DNA from 2 places in the Lentibacillus daqui genome. Region 2 is predicted to be linked to the other one. Evidence: predicted binding sites of a transcription regulator. Region 2 holds the regulator's gene; the other holds the start of a gene.
The links. Region 2 encodes NrdR, which represses ribonucleotide reductase genes. Its sites were predicted from a motif close to AACACNATATATNGTGTT; they were not measured.

Region 1: a site for NrdR is predicted at 3,981-3,998, ahead of O2S85_RS08475 (vitamin B12-dependent ribonucleotide reductase). Genes of this name have one in related genera too.

The regions. Positions count from the first base shown of each region.
Region 1 covers NZ_CP114176.1:1,673,858-1,684,292, forward strand. Annotated here, with positions in the region: gene gcvT (glycine cleavage system aminomethyltransferase GcvT) at 1-343, shown strand, start outside; gene gcvPA (aminomethyl-transferring glycine dehydrogenase subunit GcvPA) at 359-1,711, shown strand; gene gcvPB (aminomethyl-transferring glycine dehydrogenase subunit GcvPB) at 1,701-3,161, shown strand; gene O2S85_RS08470 (rhodanese-like domain-containing protein) at 3,274-3,639, opposite strand; gene O2S85_RS08475 (vitamin B12-dependent ribonucleotide reductase) at 4,057-6,618, shown strand; gene mntR (transcriptional regulator MntR) at 6,767-7,183, shown strand; gene O2S85_RS08485 (patatin-like phospholipase family protein) at 7,298-8,188, shown strand; gene O2S85_RS08490 (SA1362 family protein) at 8,271-8,648, opposite strand; gene O2S85_RS08495 (YqhR family membrane protein) at 9,023-9,532, shown strand; gene O2S85_RS08500 (M24 family metallopeptidase) at 9,736-10,435, shown strand, end outside.
Region 2 covers NZ_CP114176.1:1,450,046-1,460,480, forward strand. Annotated here, with positions in the region: gene icd (NADP-dependent isocitrate dehydrogenase) at 1-1,178, shown strand, start outside; gene mdh (malate dehydrogenase) at 1,529-2,467, shown strand; gene polA (DNA polymerase I) at 2,628-5,267, shown strand; gene mutM (DNA-formamidopyrimidine glycosylase) at 5,294-6,121, shown strand; gene coaE (dephospho-CoA kinase) at 6,147-6,746, shown strand; gene O2S85_RS07335 (glyceraldehyde-3-phosphate dehydrogenase) at 6,871-7,902, shown strand; gene O2S85_RS07340 (cytosolic protein) at 8,067-8,447, shown strand; gene nrdR (transcriptional regulator NrdR) at 8,485-8,946, shown strand; gene O2S85_RS07350 (replication initiation and membrane attachment family protein) at 9,003-10,352, shown strand; gene dnaI (primosomal protein DnaI) at 10,358-10,435, shown strand, end outside.

The DNA of each region.
Region 1 (10,435 bases), 220 kb from region 2:
AGAGGCAGGCCTGGGATTTGCCGTTAAACCGAACAAAGAAGCTGATTTTATTGGGAAATCTGTATTACAAAAACAAAAAGAGGAAGGTCCTGCCAGAAAATTGGTTGGGATTGAGATGATCGATAAAGGGATACCAAGGCATGGTTATCAGGTTTTTGCTGATGACAAGGAAATTGGATTTGTGACATCGGGCACACAATCTCCAACATTGCAAAAAAATGTGGGTTTAGCATTATTACAGGCTGAATATGCAACTGTAGGTACAAAGGTTCAAATTCAGGTCAGGAAAAGAGCACTACAAGCGGTTATTGTCGCAACACCATTTTATAAACGTGCAAAATAGGGGGAGGGAATACCAGTGGAATTTCGATATTTACCAATGACAGAAGAAGATAAACAGGCAATGCTTGAGAAAATTGGTGTAGAAAATACTGATGCATTATTTTCCGATATTCCGGAACACGTTCGATTTAAAAGGGAACTGCAGCTGAAGCAACCTGCAAATGAGTCGGAATTGAAAAAGGAATTGGCTGGTCTGGCAAAACAAAATGCGAATTTACAGGATCATTGTTCGTTTCTTGGGGCAGGTGTCTATGATCATTTTATCCCGTCTGTTGTCGACCATGTCATTTCCCGTTCTGAATTTTATACAGCATATACACCTTACCAGCCGGAGATCTCTCAGGGGGAATTGCAGGCAATCTTTGAATTTCAGACGATGATTTCTGAGTTAACCGGTATGCCGATTGCTAATTCATCCATGTATGATGGAGGAACAGCGTTGGCTGAAGCAGTAACATTGAGCGCGGGTTCAACCAAAAAGCAAAAAATTCTTGTATCCAAAGCAGTGCACCCCGAATCCCGGGAAGTAATTACTACCTATGCCAAAGGGCAAAATCTTGAGATCATCGAAATTGATCAATATAACGGCCGAACAGATTTAAAACAATTGGCGAATGAACTCGATGAAAATACAGCGAGTGTGGTGATGCAATATCCAAACTTTTTCGGTCAAATTGAACCATTGGATGAAGTGGAAACGTTGATTCGTCAGCAAAAGAAAACGATGTTCATTGTGTCCAGCAACCCTTTGGCATTGGGATATCTAACCCCGCCTGGAGAATTTGGTGCTGATATTGTCGTTGGGGATACGCAAGTTTTCGGCATACCTGCCCAGTTTGGCGGCCCGCATTGCGGCTATTTTGCAACAACAAACAAATTAATGCGCAAGGTTCCGGGCAGATTAGTTGGTCAAACGATAGATGAAAACGGCCAACGTGGTTTTGTCTTAACATTACAAGCAAGAGAACAGCACATCCGCCGTGACAAAGCAACCTCAAATATTTGTTCCAATCAGGCATTGAATGCACTGGCAAGTTCAGTAGCCATGAGTTCGATCGGCAAACACGGAATCAAACAAATGGCCATGTTGAATATGCATAAAGCACGGTACATGAAGGAACAGCTGGAAAAGAAAAACATTGAGATTGTCACGACTGGTCCTTTTTTCAATGAGTTTGTTATCCAATTGCCTGGTAATGTGTCAACATATAATAAACAATTATTGAAAAAAGGGTTCATCGGCGGCTATAATCTGGAACGGTCTTATCCTGAATTAACAGGACAGATGTTGCTTGCCGCTACAGAGATTCGTACAAAAGCGGAGATCGATACTTTTGTAAAAGAATTGGGGGATATTCATGGTTGCTAAAGATTTTCCATTAATTTTTGAACGCAGTAAGGCAGGAAGAACGAGTTATAGTCTGCCAGCATTAGATGTACCGGAATATGATTTACAATCGGAATTCGATGAGCAATTCATCCGTCAGACACCGCCGGAATTGCCGGAAGTAAGCGAATTGGATATCATCCGGCATTATACCGGATTGTCCAATCGCAACTATGGTGTAGACTCAGGATTTTATCCACTCGGTTCGTGTACGATGAAATATAATCCGAAAATAAATGAAGATGTAGCCCGGCTGCCAGGCTTTAGCCAAATTCATCCATATCAAGATCCGGAAAGTGTTCAAGGTGCATTGGCCATGATGTATGATTTACAAACAGCATTAGCGGAAATCACCGGGATGCATCAGGTTTCATTACAGCCTGCTGCAGGTGCACAAGGGGAATGGACCGGGTTAATGATGATTCGTGCTTTTCATGAAGCAAATGGGGATAGGAAACGAACCAAGGTCATTGTCCCTGACTCCGCACATGGCACTAACCCTGCATCCGCATCTGTTGCAGGTTTTGAAGCGGTAACAGTAAAATCGAATGAAAAAGGTTTGGTAGATCTTGATGACTTAAAACGCGTGGTTGGTGAGGATACAGCAGCATTAATGCTGACAAACCCGAATACATTGGGGTTATTCGAAGTAGAGATTCTGGAAATGGCGAAAATTGTACATGATGCCGGTGGGAAACTGTACTACGATGGTGCCAATTTAAATGCCATTATGGGCTACACCAGACCAGGTGATATGGGATTTGATGTTGTTCATTTGAATTTGCATAAAACCTTTACCGGGCCACATGGCGGTGGAGGTCCAGGTTCGGGTCCGGTTGGAGTTTCAGATGAATTGGCCGCATTCCTGCCAAAACCGCTGCTTGTCAAACAAAACGACAAGTATATGTTTGACCACGATCGGCCACAATCAATTGGTCGGGTGAAGCCGTACTATGGTAATTTTGGGATTAATTTACGTGCATATACCTATATTCGGACTATGGGTGGTGAAGGGCTTAAAAAGGTTAGCGAATTTGCGGTATTAAATGCTAATTACCTGATGCGACGTTTGGCAGATGAATATAAATTGCCTTACCTACAGCACTGTAAGCATGAATTCGTGCTTTCCGGTAAAGATCAAAAGAAATTGGGAGTCAGAACCCTTGATATCGCTAAACGTCTGCTGGATTATGGGTATCATCCGCCAACCATTTATTTCCCGTTGAATGTGGAGGAAGGAATGATGGTTGAACCAACAGAAACAGAGTCGAAGGAAACATTGGATGGGTTCATTGATGCAATGCTTGCCATTGCCAAGGAAGCAAGAGATGATCCAGAGACCGTCCAAGAGGCACCACATACAACTGTTGTTAAGCGGATGGATGAAACAACCGCCGCACGAAAGCCGGTATTACGGTATCAAAAAGAATAAATAGAAAAAGCCAAAGTCGGTGTGTTAAAAACATAACGGCTTTGGCTTTTTTAATGGAATGATGTTTTTGAGTACAAGTTAAACCAGACTAGTATCAATGCGTGCAGCTTCTTTATTTAATCTTTCCTGTCCATTTTTTAAAGCCGCCTTTGAGTTGATTTACGTCTTGATAGCCTTTTTTATGAAGCAGTTCTGCTGCCCGGACGGATCGTGTTCCATTTTGGCAATAAAGGTAGACAGGTTTATCCTTCCGTAATTCAACGAGACGTTGTTTCATTTGCGTTAAAGGTATATTTCTTGCGCCAAGTATATGCCCTTTTTTAAATTCCTGGGGCTCACGTACATCGATTAATTGGGCTTTGCGATACCCTTCCTTAAACTGGTCCTCGGTTAGCGTTTTTAAATAAGCTCGCTGTCGGAAATAGCGAAACAGCATAAATGCAATGATAAGCACAAGTGCAATAATGAGAATTGTCATGTTTTTTCCCCCGTTTTTTAATGCTTCTAATTTCTATTATATGGTTCATGATCAATTTTTTCAAAGAGTTTAATGTTAATATCTATGAAAAGTAGGTCTATATACCTATGTTTATTTTCTTGATAAGATGTATCATGTAATTTGTGATATTTTGCGGTTGATATATTTGCTAAAACATCCTCATGGTAAATGCAAATGGTGAAAAAAATGATTTAAACAATTGTATTGGTTATTTACTTGTTTTATCGCAAAATTACACACGAAATTACATTTTTTCATGTTTGACAAAAACATGCTTTTTTGCTTCATAGTACAATATATAGTGTATTTTTAAAAAGGCAAGCACAATATATTGTTCTTTTTAGTTTATTTATGGTAAAGTGATTCTAGAAGTTAAATAGGAAAAGGAGTGAGGAAATGTCGACGGCTGTCGAAGAGCGAAATCAAATAAACATAAAAAATTTAAACCAGGACATTGCATTGTTCCCGCAAGTTCACCCGATCACGACAGATATGAAGTTAACACATAAAGGGGTATCAAGACTTGTGATGCTGGACCGTTACGCATTTAAAGATACAGAAAAGAAAACCTTGAAGGCGGGGGACTTTGTTGTATTGACGGTGAAAGCAGATCCGAAATTTCCAGCACGTGGTCTCGGTTTTGTAAAAGATATTGACTGGGTTCATAAGCAAGCTGATATACAGGTTAATCCAGAATTTGTCCATGTCCTCGATCTTGAAGAAGAACGTGAAACCGGAGTAGTCAAGCGTTCGCTCGATGTGATTGATAAGCCATTGGAGGTTTATTACGAACAGATTGCCAAACGAAATGCAACGGGGCTTTCTCAAGTTGAACCAACAGAAGAGAAACGGCGTGAATCATTCATCAAGTTTAACAAAGAATTATCAAATCTAAACTTTATTCCGGCCGGCCGGGTTCTTTATGGCGCTGGTTCAAAAACAGATGTCACGTTCTTTAACTGTTACGTGATGCCATACATCCAGGATTCGCGTGAAGGGATTTCCGATCATCGCAAACAGGTTATGGAAATCATGAGCAGAGGTGGTGGTGTTGGTACCAATGGATCAACACTTAGACCTCGTAATACATTGGCAAAAGGGGTCAACGGGAAATCATCTGGTTCCGTATCATGGTTGGATGATATTGCCAAATTAACTCACTTAGTTGAGCAAGGCGGCTCAAGACGTGGAGCGCAAATGATAATGCTTGTAGATTCTCACCCGGATATCATTGAATTTATTATTTCCAAGATGCAGAACCCGAGAATTTTACGATACTTAATTGAAAACACTGGAGACGAACAAATCAAACAGCTAGCACAAGAAAAATTGAAGTTTACGCCATTGACAGAAACAGAGGTTGCACTGTATCAAGGGATTGTTAATTATAAAACGATGCCAGGATTGGGCGGTTTTTCCGAAGCAGCGATTAAAGAGGCCGAAACCAAATTAAGAGACGGCGGAACATATTCTGTTCATCAACCAGAGTTTTTAACTGGTGCGAATATCTCCGTTTGCTTAACGAAAGATTTCATGACTGCCGTGGAAAATGACAGCTGGTATGAACTGCGTTTTCCGGATGTAGAAAATTACACAAAACAGGAAATGGAAGACTATAACAGCCAATGGCATGAAGTGGGCGACGTTCGCAAGTGGGAAGAAATGGGTTATGGTATTCGGGTTTATCGCCGGATCAAAGCCAAGGAATTATGGAACTTAATTAATATTTGTGCAACGTATTCAGCGGAACCGGGAATTTTCTTTATTGACAATGCGAACGATATGACGAATGCCAAAGCTTATGGCGATCAGGTTGTCGCAACAAATCCGTGTGGAGAACAACCACTTGCACCATACTCAGTCTGTAATTTAGCAGCAGTGAACCTTGCTGAATTTGCAAATAAAGACACCAAAACAGTAAATTTCGAGAAACTAAAGCAAACAGTACAAACTGGTGTGCGAATGCAGGATAATGTGATTGATGCCACACCATACTTTTTAGAGGAAAACAGAAAACAAGCGTTAGGTGAACGTCGTGTTGGTCTCGGCGTCATGGGACTTCATGATCTCTTGATTTACTGTGAAACCGAATATGGTTCAGTAGAAGGAAACAAATTGGTCGATCAAATATTCGAAACGATAGCTACAACCGCATATCGTGCATCGATTGAATTGGCCAAGGAAAAAGGAAGTTTCCCATTCCTGATTGGTAAGACGGACGAAGAAACAAACGAACTTCGTCAAGCATTTATCGATACTGGTTACATGAAACAAATGCCAGATGATATTAGACAGAACATATTAAAATATGGCATTCGGAACTCCCATTTATTAACTGTTGCGCCAACCGGATCCACTGGTACAATGGTTGGCGTAAGTACCGGATTAGAACCATATTTTTCCTTTTCGTACTTTAGAAGTGGACGACTTGGAAAATTTATTGAGGTTAAGGCAGATATTGTTCAAGAATATTTAGATCAACATCCGGATCAGGATCCAAATCAATTACCTGACTGGTTCGTTTCAGCAATGGAATTACCACCGGAAGCACATGCTGATACCCAATGTGTCATCCAGCGCTGGGTAGATAGTTCCATTTCCAAAACGGTTAATGCACCAAAAGGATATAACGTCGAGCAAGTAGAGAGCGTCTATCAACGTCTATACCGGGGGGGAGCCAAAGGTGGCACGGTTTATGTAGACGGCAGCCGTGATACCCAAGTGCTAACCTTAAAGGCGGAGGAAAATTCATTTGATGAAACAGATGAAACAGAACAGACACAAGAACAGCCGCGTGTTGTGCTGATGGATACCATCCAAGAGCTGGATAAAACAAACGTTACCATCGGTTCAGAAGTTGGAGATACTTGTCCGGTGTGCCGTGAAGGCAGTGTAGAAGACATTGGTGGTTGTAATACATGCACAAGCTGTGGTGCCCAATTGAAATGCGGGTTATAGGATGATGTTTGTCAAGAGGGGCTAATCATTTATTGATTAGCCCCTAATTTTTGCGGATATGGCTTGTCTATCGGATAGTTATCATGTATCCTTAAACTAGAAACATTGTTGCCTTCCCTAAAAATTATTTTCGAAGTGAGGAGATTTTATGCCAACTCCAAGTATGGAGGATTATATAGAACTGATATATAAATTAATTGAATCGAAAGGGTATGCACGTGTATCCGATATAGCCGAAGCATTAGAGGTGCATCCATCTTCTGTTACAAAAATGGTACAAAAATTAGATAAAGATGAATACTTGAATTATGAAAAATACCGGGGATTTATTTTAACTGCCAAAGGCAAAAAAATTGGTGAACGATTGGTATTTCGTCATGAATTACTTGAGCAGTTTTTGGAAATTATCGGCGTGGAAAAAGAAAATATTTATCAGGATGTGGAAGGAATTGAGCACCACCTAAGCTGGAATTCCATTGACCGAATCGGTGATGTTGTGCAGTATTTTAAGGCGGATAAGGAACGGATTGCCAAATTACGTGAAAACCATATTGAAGCTGAATAGGACGATCGGAATCCATCTAACCAGGTGGGTTCTTTTATTTTCTTTTAATTTCATGTTCTAATTTTTAAACATTTTGCTTAAAGATGTATAAAGCCCGAATAAGGAGCGAAATCGATGAAAATTGATGGCGTGTTCTCTGGCGGTGGTGTAAAGGCTTATGCGTTTGTGGGTGCGTTACAAAGCGTAGAAGAGCATGGGCATGAATTTGTTCGCGTGGCAGGCACTTCTGCTGGAGCCATTGTTGCTGCATTTGTGGCGGCGGATTATCGGCTGCAGGAACTGAAAAAAGTACTGGAAGAACTTGACTTGAGGAATTTCCGCGATCCGCCCGCCATAAGTAATTATATTCCATTTAGCAAGTGGTTGTTTTTTTATTTTCAAATGGGGATTTATAAGGGTGATAAACTGGAAAATTGGTTATATGAACGTTTAGCCGCGAAGAAGATCTATACGTTTAGTGATGTCAAGCAAGGTCAATTGAAGGTAGTTGCCAGTGACTTATCACTTGGGAAGATGGTTGTCATTCCAGACGATTTGGAACGTCTCTATGGTATAAACCCAAATTATTTCCCCATTGCTAAAGCAGTACGCATGAGCGCAGGGTTTCCGTATTTTTTTATGCCCAAAAAATTACCAGGTAAAACAAGACAAAAAAGTATTATGGTTGATGGCGGTTTACTAAGCAATTTTCCGCTTTGGATCTTTGAAAACGGTGATACTACGAAAAAGCGGCCAGTTTTAGGGATAAAATTAAGCGCAGATATGTCAGAACCCCATCCACGGAAAATTAAAAATGCATTTGATATGTTCCATGCCCTCTTTTCTACCATGAAACAGGCACATGATGCACGTTATATCTCGAAATCGCAAAAAAATAACATCATCTTTATACCGGTTGAAGATGTGGAGACAGTTAACCTTTCGATTCCGGAGACAGTGAAAACCAATTTGATTAACACAGGAAGAATGAGCGCGGATCAGTTTTTGTGCAATTGGCCTAAATAAAGTGAGCGTCAATTCTGTCGGTCGTTCTGCTTCCCAATGAATGTACGTTGAAAGAATATCAATGAAAAAACCGAGCTGTCATTTAAAAGGATGCCCGGTTTTTTCTTTTTTGTTTATTGCCGTTTCCATCAATCACCCGCAAATGGGTTGCACGTTTGGTGGCCTTTTTTTTCATGTTTAATGGTTGCGGTGATTTTTGGCGAACTGATTTCTTATTATTTGTTTTATATTTTGCTTTTGATTGTTTCACTGCTTGCTTGTATTTTTTCATGTCGCTGGAAGGGGCCCTTTTCTTAAGAAACACGAAATAGATTACCGCGAAAATCGCTATACTGACACCGAGCATGGTAAAAATACGGCCGAAAAAGTGTGCTGTATTATTAAATAGTTGAGAAAACAAGCCGATAACAGCAAGACCGATGATCACATAAACGAACACGGAAAACTTATTGCGAATCATAAACATTCAGACCTCCTTTCAAGGTACGTAGATACAAAACTCCCTTATTTTCTGTATACCACCAAAGAGGGGGTTTATATCGTCTTTTTTACTGGTTATCTTAAATTCTTTCCTTTTTACATGAAAATATTCAAATTTAGTTTGGTTTTTTGTTCAAAGTAAAGAAAGTATAAAATTTATGGATATATGAAGCTTATAACTGGAAAGGCCATGTCCGGCTCCAGCGCCCAGCGGCTAGTGTGCTTCCTTCACCTTCCTATTGGCTCACTTCCTAATTTCATTTTACTAAAAAACATGGGGTTTCACTAGCCCGGATTATAAACTTCGAGACTTAATTTTCGACAATTGGTGATAATAGGGGTGGAGGTGGTATTGTGGCGGAAAAAAAACCAAACCAAGCGTCTTCGCAACAAGTGAAACCAGTGTCCATATTGCCCAGATCCTTATTCACCGGTTTTATCGGCGGACTGATCTGGAGTATATGCGGTGTACTCCTATATTATTTTAATTTTGCAGAGGTTTCCCCCAAAACTTTTGAGTTACGGTCCTGGTTAAAAACAGAATGGACAGACAGCTGGCTTGGCGATGTTATTTCCATACTTGGCGCAGGGATACTCTCCATATTGGCAGCGTTTATCTACTATGGATTGTTCAAGCGAATCCGGCCGTGGTGGTTTGGAGCAGTTTACGGGATTATCCTCTGGGTGATTATTTTTTATGTTTTACACCCGATTTTTGGTGATGTGCCATCTTTAGCCGAAATGAACATGCATACGATTGTGTCAACGGTCTGTTTATTCATACTTTATGGTACTTTTATTGGGTATTCCATCTCATATGATTATTATGATACGGTTGTAAAGGTATGGAAAGACAGGAAATAAATAATTATCCAAACAAGTGGGTTTATGATAAACTATAAAAGTAAAAAATCGTTTTGCAGTAAGTTTCACACATAGAACATTCAGAACAGATCAGGTGCAGATAAAAATTATTAGTCTTTCCATGGCAGGAACAGAGAAATGAGAAAACTACAGTCGACTCGAGAACACTTTGATCAGCTCAAAACAGAAAGGGGAATGGGAATATGGAGAAATTAACAAAGCTACGTGAAAAGCTTGAATCCCATGCGTTGGACGCAATTATTATTACAAGTCCAGTTAATCGGAGGTATATTACAGGATTTACAGGTACAGCTGGCGCAGCGATTATTACAGGAAAAGAGGCGCTATTTGTTACGGATTTTCGTTACATAGACCAAGCTACTGAGCAAGCCCGCGAATTTGAAATTATCCAGCATAAAGAATCCATGATTCAGGAGCTTCATGAGCAATTGCAAAAACGGAATATAAAACGTGTCGGTTTTGAAAAGGATCATGTGACTTTTTCCGAATATGAACAGTATCAGGAACTGTTTTCAGCAGAACCTGTTCCAGTCAGTGGATTGATTGAAGATTTACGGCTAATCAAATCGGAAAGCGAACTCAAAATCATGAAACAGGCTGCCAAAATTGTTGATGATGCCTTTATTCATATTCAAGACTATATCAAACCGGGCGTCAAGGAAATTGAGATTGCCAATGAACTGGAATTTTTTATGCGCAGACAAGGTGCTACATCATCCAGTTTTGATACAATTGTTGCTTCCGGCTATCGTGGAGCGCTGCCACACGGGGTAGCCTCAGAAAAAGAGATTCAAAATGGAGAGCTTGTCACAATGGATTATGGTGCTTTGTTTCAAGGCTACTGCTCCGATACGACAAGAACAGTCGCTGTTGGAGAAATAA
Region 2 (10,435 bases):
CAGATATCTGGGCTGCTGCCAAAAGGGTTATTGAAGCAGCCGTTGACAAGGCATACAATGGCAGCAAATCTATCGAATGGAAAGAAGTATATGCCGGACAAAAATCATATGACAAGTTCGGTGAATGGTTGCCAGATGAAACCCTTAAAACGATTGATGAATATAAAATTGCCATTAAGGGCCCGCTCACAACGCCTATCGGTGGCGGTATTCGTTCGTTAAACGTGGCATTACGCCAACAGCTTGACCTGTTTACCTGTTTACGTCCCGTTCGCTATTTTGATGGTGTACCATCACCTGTTAAGCGTCCGGAAGATGTAGATATGGTGATATTCCGGGAAAACACAGAGGATATTTATGCCGGTATTGAATGGCAAAAAGGTACACCTGAAGTGAAAAAAGTAATTGATTTCTTGCAAAAAGAAATGGATGTACATAATATCCGCTTCCCGGAAACTTCAGGTATCGGTGTAAAACCTGTATCTGAAGAAGGCACCAAACGTCTTGTGCGGGCAAGTATTCAGTATGCACTAAACGAAGGACGCAAGAGCGTAACGCTTGTTCATAAAGGAAATATTATGAAGTTTACTGAAGGCGCGTTTAAAGCATGGGGATATGAAGTTGCCGAACAGGAATTTGGCGACAAGGTATTTACATGGGCAGAGTATGATCGAATTGTTGAAAAAGATGGTAAAGATGCAGCGAATAAAGCTCAGGATGAAGCAGTGGCTGCGGGTAAAATCATTGTCAAAGATGCCATTGCCGACATCTTCTTGCAACAAATTCTGACCCGTCCGAACGAATTTGATGTAGTTGCAACTATGAACCTAAACGGTGACTATGTTTCCGACGCCCTTGCAGCACAAGTTGGCGGAATTGGTATTGCACCAGGTGCAAACATTAACTATGATACAGGACATGCGATTTTTGAAGCAACTCATGGTACGGCACCAAAATATGCCGGACTTGATAAGGTTAATCCATCTTCAGTTATTCTTTCCGGCAGCTTAATGCTTGAACATCTGGAATGGAGAGAAGCGGCGGATTTAATCGCCAAAGCAATGGATAAAACCATCGCTTCCAAGGTCGTAACTTATGACTTTGCCCGCCTGATGGATGGCGCAACCGAAGTCAAATGCTCTGAATTTGCGGATGAACTAATTAAAAATATGGATTAAAATCCAAAGACGGAGATGCCCGGTTGCAGTTTAATCGGGTAATCCGTTGTTTGCTTCTAAATGGGCTACTTTTTAAAAAGATTGTTGCTTTTGAAAGAAGAACTTCTTTGGAAAACTCTGAGCGGCTCAAATACACGTAGACTCCTGCGGGACAAGTGGCCAGAGTGAGACTCCGCAGCGAGGTACTTAAGGAAGGCCGACTAAAAACGGCCTTTGCGGCCAACGTCGGCATACCCCTTGCCGGGGCAAGGAGGCTCACGGATCACCCGTGGAAAGCGAAGTGTATTTGGGCCGCGGTCTAAATTACAATATTCTATACGGAAAGTGCTACGTATAGGGAGGGGATACCTATGGCTATTAAACGTAACAAAATATCTATAATTGGTTCCGGTTTCACTGGTGCAACAACTGCATTAATGCTTGCCCAAAAAGAACTTGGTGATGTTGTGCTAGTTGATATTCCCAATATGGAAGATCCTACGAAGGGAAAAGCGCTTGACATGTTTGAGGCCAGTCCCGTTCAAGGATTTGATGCAAAAATCACTGGTACATCAAACTATGAAGATACCAAAGATTCTGATCTCGTTATTATTACTGCAGGTGTAGCGCGGAAACCTGGCATGAGCCGCGATGACCTGGTAAACACAAACGCAAAAATTATGAAAACTGTTTCAAAAGATGTAGCAAAATATTCACCAGATTGTTTGATTGTTGTCTTATCCAATCCGGTAGATGCAATGACTTATACCGCATTTAAAGAAACAGGCTTCCCAAAAGAACGTGTTATTGGGCAATCCGGAGTGCTGGATACGGCACGTTTTCGTTCCTTTGTCGCTGAAGAATTGAATCTGTCGGTTAAAGATATTACTGGTTTCGTCCTCGGTGGGCATGGTGATAACATGGTACCGTTAATCCGTTATTCCTATGCAGGTGGAATCCCATTAGAAAAATTAATTTCCAAAGATCGATTGGATGAAATTGTCGCACGCACCCGTACAGGCGGCGGCGAAATTGTTAACTTGTTGGGAAACGGCAGTGCCTATTATGCACCAGCTGCATCATTAACCGTAATGGCAGAAGCAATTCTCAAGAATCAACGCCGCGTCATTCCGGCAATTGCCTATCTTGAAGGGGAATATGGTTACACAGATATTTATTTTGGTGTACCAACGATCCTTGGGGCAAATGGAATTGAAAAAGTCATTGAACTGGATTTAACCGACGAAGAAAAAGCTGCGCTCGATAAATCGGCTGATTCAGTTAAAAATGTACTGGAAATTGTAAGGTAATACGAAAACAGAAGATAAAAACTTGTGGGCTGCCTTAAAATTTAGGTAGCCTTTTTGCATTAAAAAGCTATGTTAAACTGGTATAATAAAGTATAACTATAAGATGATACAAGATTAACCTATTTAATAGAGGCAGTAATCTGAATAAGGAGGTCTTTTGGTGGCAAACAAACTGGTTTTAATCGATGGAAACAGTATTATTTATCGGGCTTTTTTTGCCTTGCCACTGCTCAATAATGACAAGGGTGTATACACGAATGCAGTTTACGGTTTTACAACCATGCTATTAAAAATCTTGGATGAAGAAAAACCTACCCATATTCTTGTCGCATTTGATGCGGGCAAAACAACTTTCCGGCATGAAACGTATAAGGAGTATAAAGGTGGAAGACAAAAGACGCCACCGGAGTTGTCTGAACAGTTCCCGGTTTTAAAGGAATTGCTTGATGCGTTTCAAATTCCCCATTATCAGCTTGATCAATATGAGGCTGACGATATTATTGGGACATTATCAAAAAAAGGAAATGAAAAAGACTGGGAAGTAACGGTTATCTCCGGCGATAAAGACCTGTTACAGCTTGTTTCTGACCATATAACAGTGAATTTAACCAGAAAAGGAATTAGTGAGGTTGAATCCTATACCCCAAAATTTATGATGGAAAAAATGGAAATCAAGCCAGAACAAATAATTGATTTAAAAGCGTTGATGGGGGATAGCTCGGATAATATTCCAGGAGTTCCTGGTGTTGGGCAAAAAACTGCGACAAAATTAATCAAGCAATATCAGACGCTTGATGGTGTTTATGCTCATATGGATGAGATCAGCGGAAAAAAGCTGAAGGAAAATTTATCGAACCATAAAGTTGAGGCCTTTATGAGTAAAGACCTGGTAACGATTAATCGTGATTCACCAATTGAAGTAACGGTTGATGATATTACGTACCATGGTTATGAACAGGGTAAGGTAACCGCGATGTTTAAAGATCTTGGTTTTCAATCATTATTAAATAGAGTTTCCGGTGAATCAGGGGATGAAGAAGAAAAAGAAACATTAACGCCAATTGATTATACCATTGTTGATAAAATAAAAACCGAAATGTTTACAGGAGCAGAAGCAATGGTTGTCGAAATGCTTGGCGATAACTATCATCAGGAACCAATCGAGGGGATTGGAATTGTTAACGAACAACAAGCATATTTTGTCCCAGCCAAAGTGGCAATCGAATCAAAAGCCTTTAAAGAATGGGCGGAGGACCAATCAAAGAAAAAGTATGTATTCGATGCCAAGAAAACATTGGTTGCCTTGTTAAACCAAGGGATACACATGAAAGGTATTACATTCGATATGTTGCTGGCTTCTTATTTGTTAAACCCGGGGGAGAATCATCACGACATTCCCACGATTGGTCATCGAATGGGGCATACAACGAAGGTATTGTTTGATGAAGAAGTTTATGGCAAGGGAGCCAAGTTGAAACTTCCGGAAAGAGATGTACTTGCCGACCATGTTGTCCGAAAAACCAATCTATTGTTTCAAATGAAGGAAGATATGGAGGCGGAACTCAAAAATAACGAACAATTTTCCTTGCTACAAGAACTTGAGATGCCACTTGCACTGATTCTTGGACAAATGGAGCATACAGGGGTACGGGTGGACATTAAACGGCTGAAAGATATGGGAACTGAATTAAAACAGCGGTTGGATCAGATTGAACAGGAAGTCTATGAATTGGCGGGAGAAAAATTTAATTTAAACTCACCAAAACAACTGGGACCAATTTTGTTTGAAAAACTGGGACTGCCGGTCATCAAAAAAACAAAAACCGGTTATTCTACTGCTGCAGATGTCCTTGAGCAACTGCAGAACGAGCACGAAATCATCCCCAAACTTCTATTGTACCGACAGTTAGGGAAATTACAATCAACATACGTAGAAGGTTTGCTAAAGGTTATCGATAGGCATACCCATAAAATTCATACCAGATATAATCAGGCCTTAACCCAAACAGGACGGTTAAGTTCCGTCGATCCCAACTTGCAGAATATCCCAATCCGGTTGGAAGAAGGCAGAAAAATTCGCCAGGCATTTGTTCCCGCAAATAAAGGTTGGATTATGTTTGCTGCTGATTATTCACAAATTGAATTGCGGGTACTTGCCCATATTGCCAAAGATGACAAACTGATTGATGCTTTTAAGAACAATACGGATATCCATACACAGACAGCGATGGAAGTGTTCCATGTTGGCAGAGATGCGGTTACCGCAAACATGCGGCGTCATGCCAAGGCGGTCAATTTTGGTATTGTTTATGGAATTAGTGATTATGGTCTTTCCCAAAGTTTAGGAATCACCAGGAAAGAAGCAAAACAGTTTATTGATCGTTATTTCACAAGCTATCCAAACGTTAAAAACTATATGGAAGAAATTGTTCAGGAAGCAAAGCATAAAGGGTACGTCACCACGTTAATGAAACGCAGGCGATATTTACCTGACATTACAAGCAGAAATTTTAATAAACGAAGCTTTGCCGAACGAACGGCAATGAACACACCAATTCAGGGAAGCGCGGCAGATATCATTAAAAAGGCAATGATCGATCTGCACGAAAAGTTGCTTGATGAGGGTCTGAAAGCGCGTATGCTTCTGCAGGTTCATGACGAACTTATTCTTGAAGCACCAAAAGATGAAGTAGATAAACTAAAAGAAATTGTTCCGGATGTGATGGAACACACGGTTGAATTAGATGTACCGCTAAAAGTTGATTATGAATACGGAGAAAGCTGGTTTGATGCGAAGTAAGTTATAATTAAGGGAGAAAAAGAAATATGCCAGAATTACCAGAGGTCGAAACAGTAAAAAACACTTTAAAACGTTTGGTATTGGAAAAGACGATTGATCATGTTCGTGTTTTTTGGCCAAACATCATTAAATATCCTGATGATGTGGAAGCATTTAAACATATGGTTGAGGGACAAACGATTCATGATATTAAACGAAAAGGAAAATTTCTTTTATTTCAGCTTGATGACGTTGTTCTTGTATCCCATTTACGAATGGAAGGTAAGTATAGCGTTCACCCGGAAACGGATCCGGTAAAAAAACATACACATATCATCTTCACTTTTATGGACGGGGAAGAATTACGATACAATGATGTTCGTAAATTTGGCACCATGCATGTTTTTAAAAAAGGAACGGAATTTGCCCAAAAACCACTGAATCATTTAGGTCCTGATCCATTTGACGAGAAGTTTACAACAGCGTACTTATATGAGAAATTGAAAAAAACGGAGCGTGCGATTAAAGCTGTCTTGCTTGATCAAACCGTTGTTGCTGGTTTAGGCAATATCTATGTTGATGAAACACTGTTCAGAGCAGGAATTCATCCACTAAAAAAGGCCAGTAAATTAACCAAAAAAGAAACGAAATCCGTCCAACAAGCAGCTATAACAACATTAGAACAGGCAGTGGCTCAAGGTGGAACAACTATCCGTTCCTATCTTAATGGCCAGGGAGAAATGGGAATGTTTCAGCAGGAGCTGTTTGTCTATGGTCAGGAAGATCAGGCTTGCAAAAAATGTGGGAAACCGATTATAAAAATGAAAATTGGCGGAAGGGGCACTCACCTGTGTGTCTCTTGCCAAAAAAAATAGCGGCTTAAGAGAGGAGGGATGTCCTATGGCCTTGACAATTGGTCTCACTGGAAGTATAGCCAGTGGTAAAAGTACTGTGTCACTTATGTTTGATGATTACAATATCCCCGTTATCGATGCAGATAAATTGTCCCGCGAAGTCGTTGAACCGGGGGAAAAGGCGTATGCGCAAATCATTGAAACATTTGGCACGGATGTGTTACGAGATGATAAAACAATCGATCGAAAACATTTGGGTGCCATCGTTTTTGCAGATGAAACCAAACGTAAACAGTTAAATGATATAGTCCATCCAGCGGTCCGGAAAAAAATGCTGGACATGAGGGATTCTTTAATTGACGCGGGTGCATCGTGTGTTGTGTTGGATATTCCGTTATTATTTGAAGGAAATCTGGCCCATTTTGTAGACAAAACATTAGTAGTATTTGTTGACGAATCAGTTCAGTTGGAGCGCTTGATGAATCGGGATCATTATACTGAAGAAGAGGCATGTCAACGGATTCAGTCGCAAATTCCTGTGAAAGAAAAAGCTGCTATGGCAGACGCCGTGATTAATAATAATGGAACAAAATATCAATCTTATGAACAGCTGGAAAGAATTTTGCGAGCGTGGAATGTCTTTTAAAAAGTCCGTATCCTTAGATTCGGGCTTTTTTATTTTAAAATTAATATCACATTTGGCTTGTAATGTGTTATACTAATTATAACATTAACTTGATGAGTATAACACATTAGGAGGACTATGAAGAATGAGTAAAACCCGAATTGCGATTAATGGATTTGGTCGCATTGGACGAATGGTATTTCGCCAGGCGATGAAGGATGAACAATTACATGTGGTAGCGGTCAATGCAAATTATCCTCCAGAAACACTTGCCCATTTGATTAAGTATGATAGCGTTCATGGTATTTTTGACAAAGAGGTGAAGCCGCTGGCGGATGGACTTGAGGTAGACGGAAAGAAAGTATTGCTGGTCAATGCACGGGACCCGGAGAAACTTCCCTGGGATGAATTAATGATTGATATTGTTATCGAGGCCACGGGGAAATTTAATTCAAGGGTTGGGGCAGGGTTGCATCTAAGAGCTGGTGCAAAAAAAGTAGTCTTAACGGCACCAGGTAAGCAAGTTGATCGGACAATTGTGATGGGGGTTAATCATGAAATGTATGATCCTGATCATGATCATATTGTGTCTAATGCTTCCTGTACAACAAATTGTCTTGCACCTGTTGTAAAAGTGCTGGATGAACAATTTGGAATTAAAAATGGGCTAATGACAACCGTCCACGCGTTTACGAATGATCAGCATAATACTGATAATCCCCATAAAGATTTGCGAAGGGCCAGGGGGTGTACCCAGTCAATTATTCCAACATCAACGGGTGCGGCAAAGGCATTGGGGGAAGTATTACCGCATTTAAGTGGCAAACTTCATGGAATGGCGTTACGGGTACCAACACCTGATGTCTCACTTGTTGATCTGGTAGTTGATGTCTACCAGCCGGTTACAGCTGAGGAAGTAAACCGTAAATTCATGGAAGCCGCAGACCATGAATTGACAGGTATTATTCACTATAGTTGTGAACCGCTTGTTTCTGTTGATTATACAACAACGGATTATTCTGCAATTATTGATGGATTATCAACAATGGTAATGGAAGATAATAAAATCAAGGTATTGGCCTGGTATGATAATGAATGGGGCTATTCACACCGGGTAATCGATTTGACTAAATATGTCGGACAGTATATGCATCAGAAACAAATGAAAATTTCATAACTATTTGGGAGATAACCAACAGTGGGCAGATCATGGTAAAGAGTCTTGATCTGCCCACTTTAATTTTAAATGGACCGAGATAGTGAAAATCTAAAAAACATGTTAAAATAAAGGAAATAAAGCATAGAGAAACGCATGATTAATTTTTCCAGGTGGGGAGTACAGTGTCTGTTAAACATGTAATAGCGAAATATTTTAGCAAGCATGCGGAAACTAGTGAGGATCACTGGGATAGCGGATTACAAACACATTATTATAAAACAACCAAAGATAAAGGATTACAAGCTTTAGAAACGTTTTTTAATCAGTCAGATATCTATCAGGTAAATTCAATTTCCGAGCAACATGGAGAAATAAGTGTCAATGTGATAAAAGGACGGAAAGCATTTATCATAGCAACAATTATTATGGTAAGGCCCTATCGAACGGCGATTGATTTTACAGTAACTACAGAATCAATCCTGCCATCTGATTTTGCCTATAGTTCAAAGTTAATCCGGCGATTGTATCATGAGTTTGATAAAATATTTACATTGATTGATTAACCGGAATTACTTAACCTAAATGAACGGAGCGAAAAGAATGCGGTGTTCAAATTGTCAGAGTAAGAGTACAAAGGTGCTTGATTCCAGGCCAATAGAGGAAGGACATGCCATAAGAAGACGCAGGGAATGTGAACGATGCGGGTACAGATTTACCACATTTGAGCGGATTGAAGAGGTTCCTCTGATTGTAGTGAAAAAGGATGGGGCAAGACAGGAATTTAATCGTGATAAACTTGTACGTGGTCTCATAAAGGCATGTGAAAAACGACCTGTTCCACTAGGGAAAATTGAGGAAATTGCACTGGATGTTGAAAAAGATCTTCGTGACAGTGGGAGTTCAGAAATCCCTAGTGATCAAATTGGTGAAAAGGTAATGGATCGCTTATCAACAGTCGATGAAGTTGCTTATGTACGATTTGCTTCCGTTTATCGCCAGTTTAAAGATATTAGTGTGTTTTTAGACGAACTCAAAGACCTGATCAATACAGATAAACAGTGAAGTGAATCATGCATGATAGGTTAGGTTTAACGTTTTTGGGTAGGAGTGTGAGATGGATGGATGCTTTTGGCAAAATGCTGCCGATCGAAGGATATATCGTTGTACAAAAAGGGAGTTTGCCGGAGGGTTACGTAAAATCACTAACCCATTTGTATCAGCCGCTCATCGGATTAACGGCGGTGATGTTGTATCAAACGCTCCTGGATGAGATAGAGCTGCAACAAGATCAGCAGCCGCAGACCCATCATACATTAATGAATTATATGGATTTGCCGATGGACGAGATTTATCGGGCCAGGCTGAAGCTCGAGGGGATCGGCTTATTGAAAACCTTTAAACAACAAGCGCTTCAAAACGATTATTATACATATGTCCTCCTGGAACCTTTTGCGCCAAGTGACTTTTTTAAAGATGATATGTTAACACAGCTGCTATACCATCACTTGGGAGAAGATAAGTTTGCCGCATTGAAAGATCATTATTGTGTTCCTTCCCGGCAACCGGATGGTAAGGACATTACTGCCGGATTTCAGGAGGTTTTCCAAACATTTCAGCCACATCCAGACACATCGGATCCTGTTGAAACGCTATTGGAAAGGCAAGATCATTTGCCTGATTTTACTTGGATGAAACAAATGCTTGGTAAGCGAATGATTCCTGCAGATGAAGTATTAACAGCTGATAACCGAAAATTAATTTCACAAATGATGAAACTGTATGATTTGACAGAACATGAGATCGAAAAAGCTGTGATGTGGGCATTGACAGAGGAAAACAGGTTGGATACTGATGAGTTCAAACAGGCTTGCCACGATTTGTTTCAAGCTGTGCATCAGGAATCAGTTGTCAAATTAACGGATCGGCTGGCGTATCAGAAGCAGAAACAAAAAACAGCGGTGAATGCGAACCCGGTTACAAAAGAAGAGCAGCTGATTCATGAATTGGAATCCATCTCGCCAAAGCAATTGTTGGAGGATTTATCAAGTGGTAATCATGCATCAGGCCAGGATTTGAAAATCATTCGGGATATTATGACAACCCAGGGTCTGCCGTCACCGGTAATGAATGTACTGATCCACTATGTATTGCTACAATCAAATATGAAATTATCAAAGGCTTATATGGAGAAAATTGCCAGTCATTGGTCCCGTGCCAATTTACAAACGGCAAGAGAAGCAATGGAATTTGCCAAAAAGGAAAAAGCTAAATATCAAAAAGGATATGCAAACAACAAAAATCGACGGCCTGCTTCCAAAGAGGTTGTACCTGATTGGTTTAAACAGCGCAAGAATAAACAAACGAAAAACAATACGCAAACGGAACATACGGAAACCGAGGAAGAGAAAGAAGAGTTTGAAGCATTATTACGCGAATTCACAAGTAAAAATAGTCACTTGCAAGGATGATTTCTATGGAACCAATCAAATCTACATTAAAAAAATGGATGCAGGATAATAAAAATTTTCAAGAAAATTATACGGCGATGAAA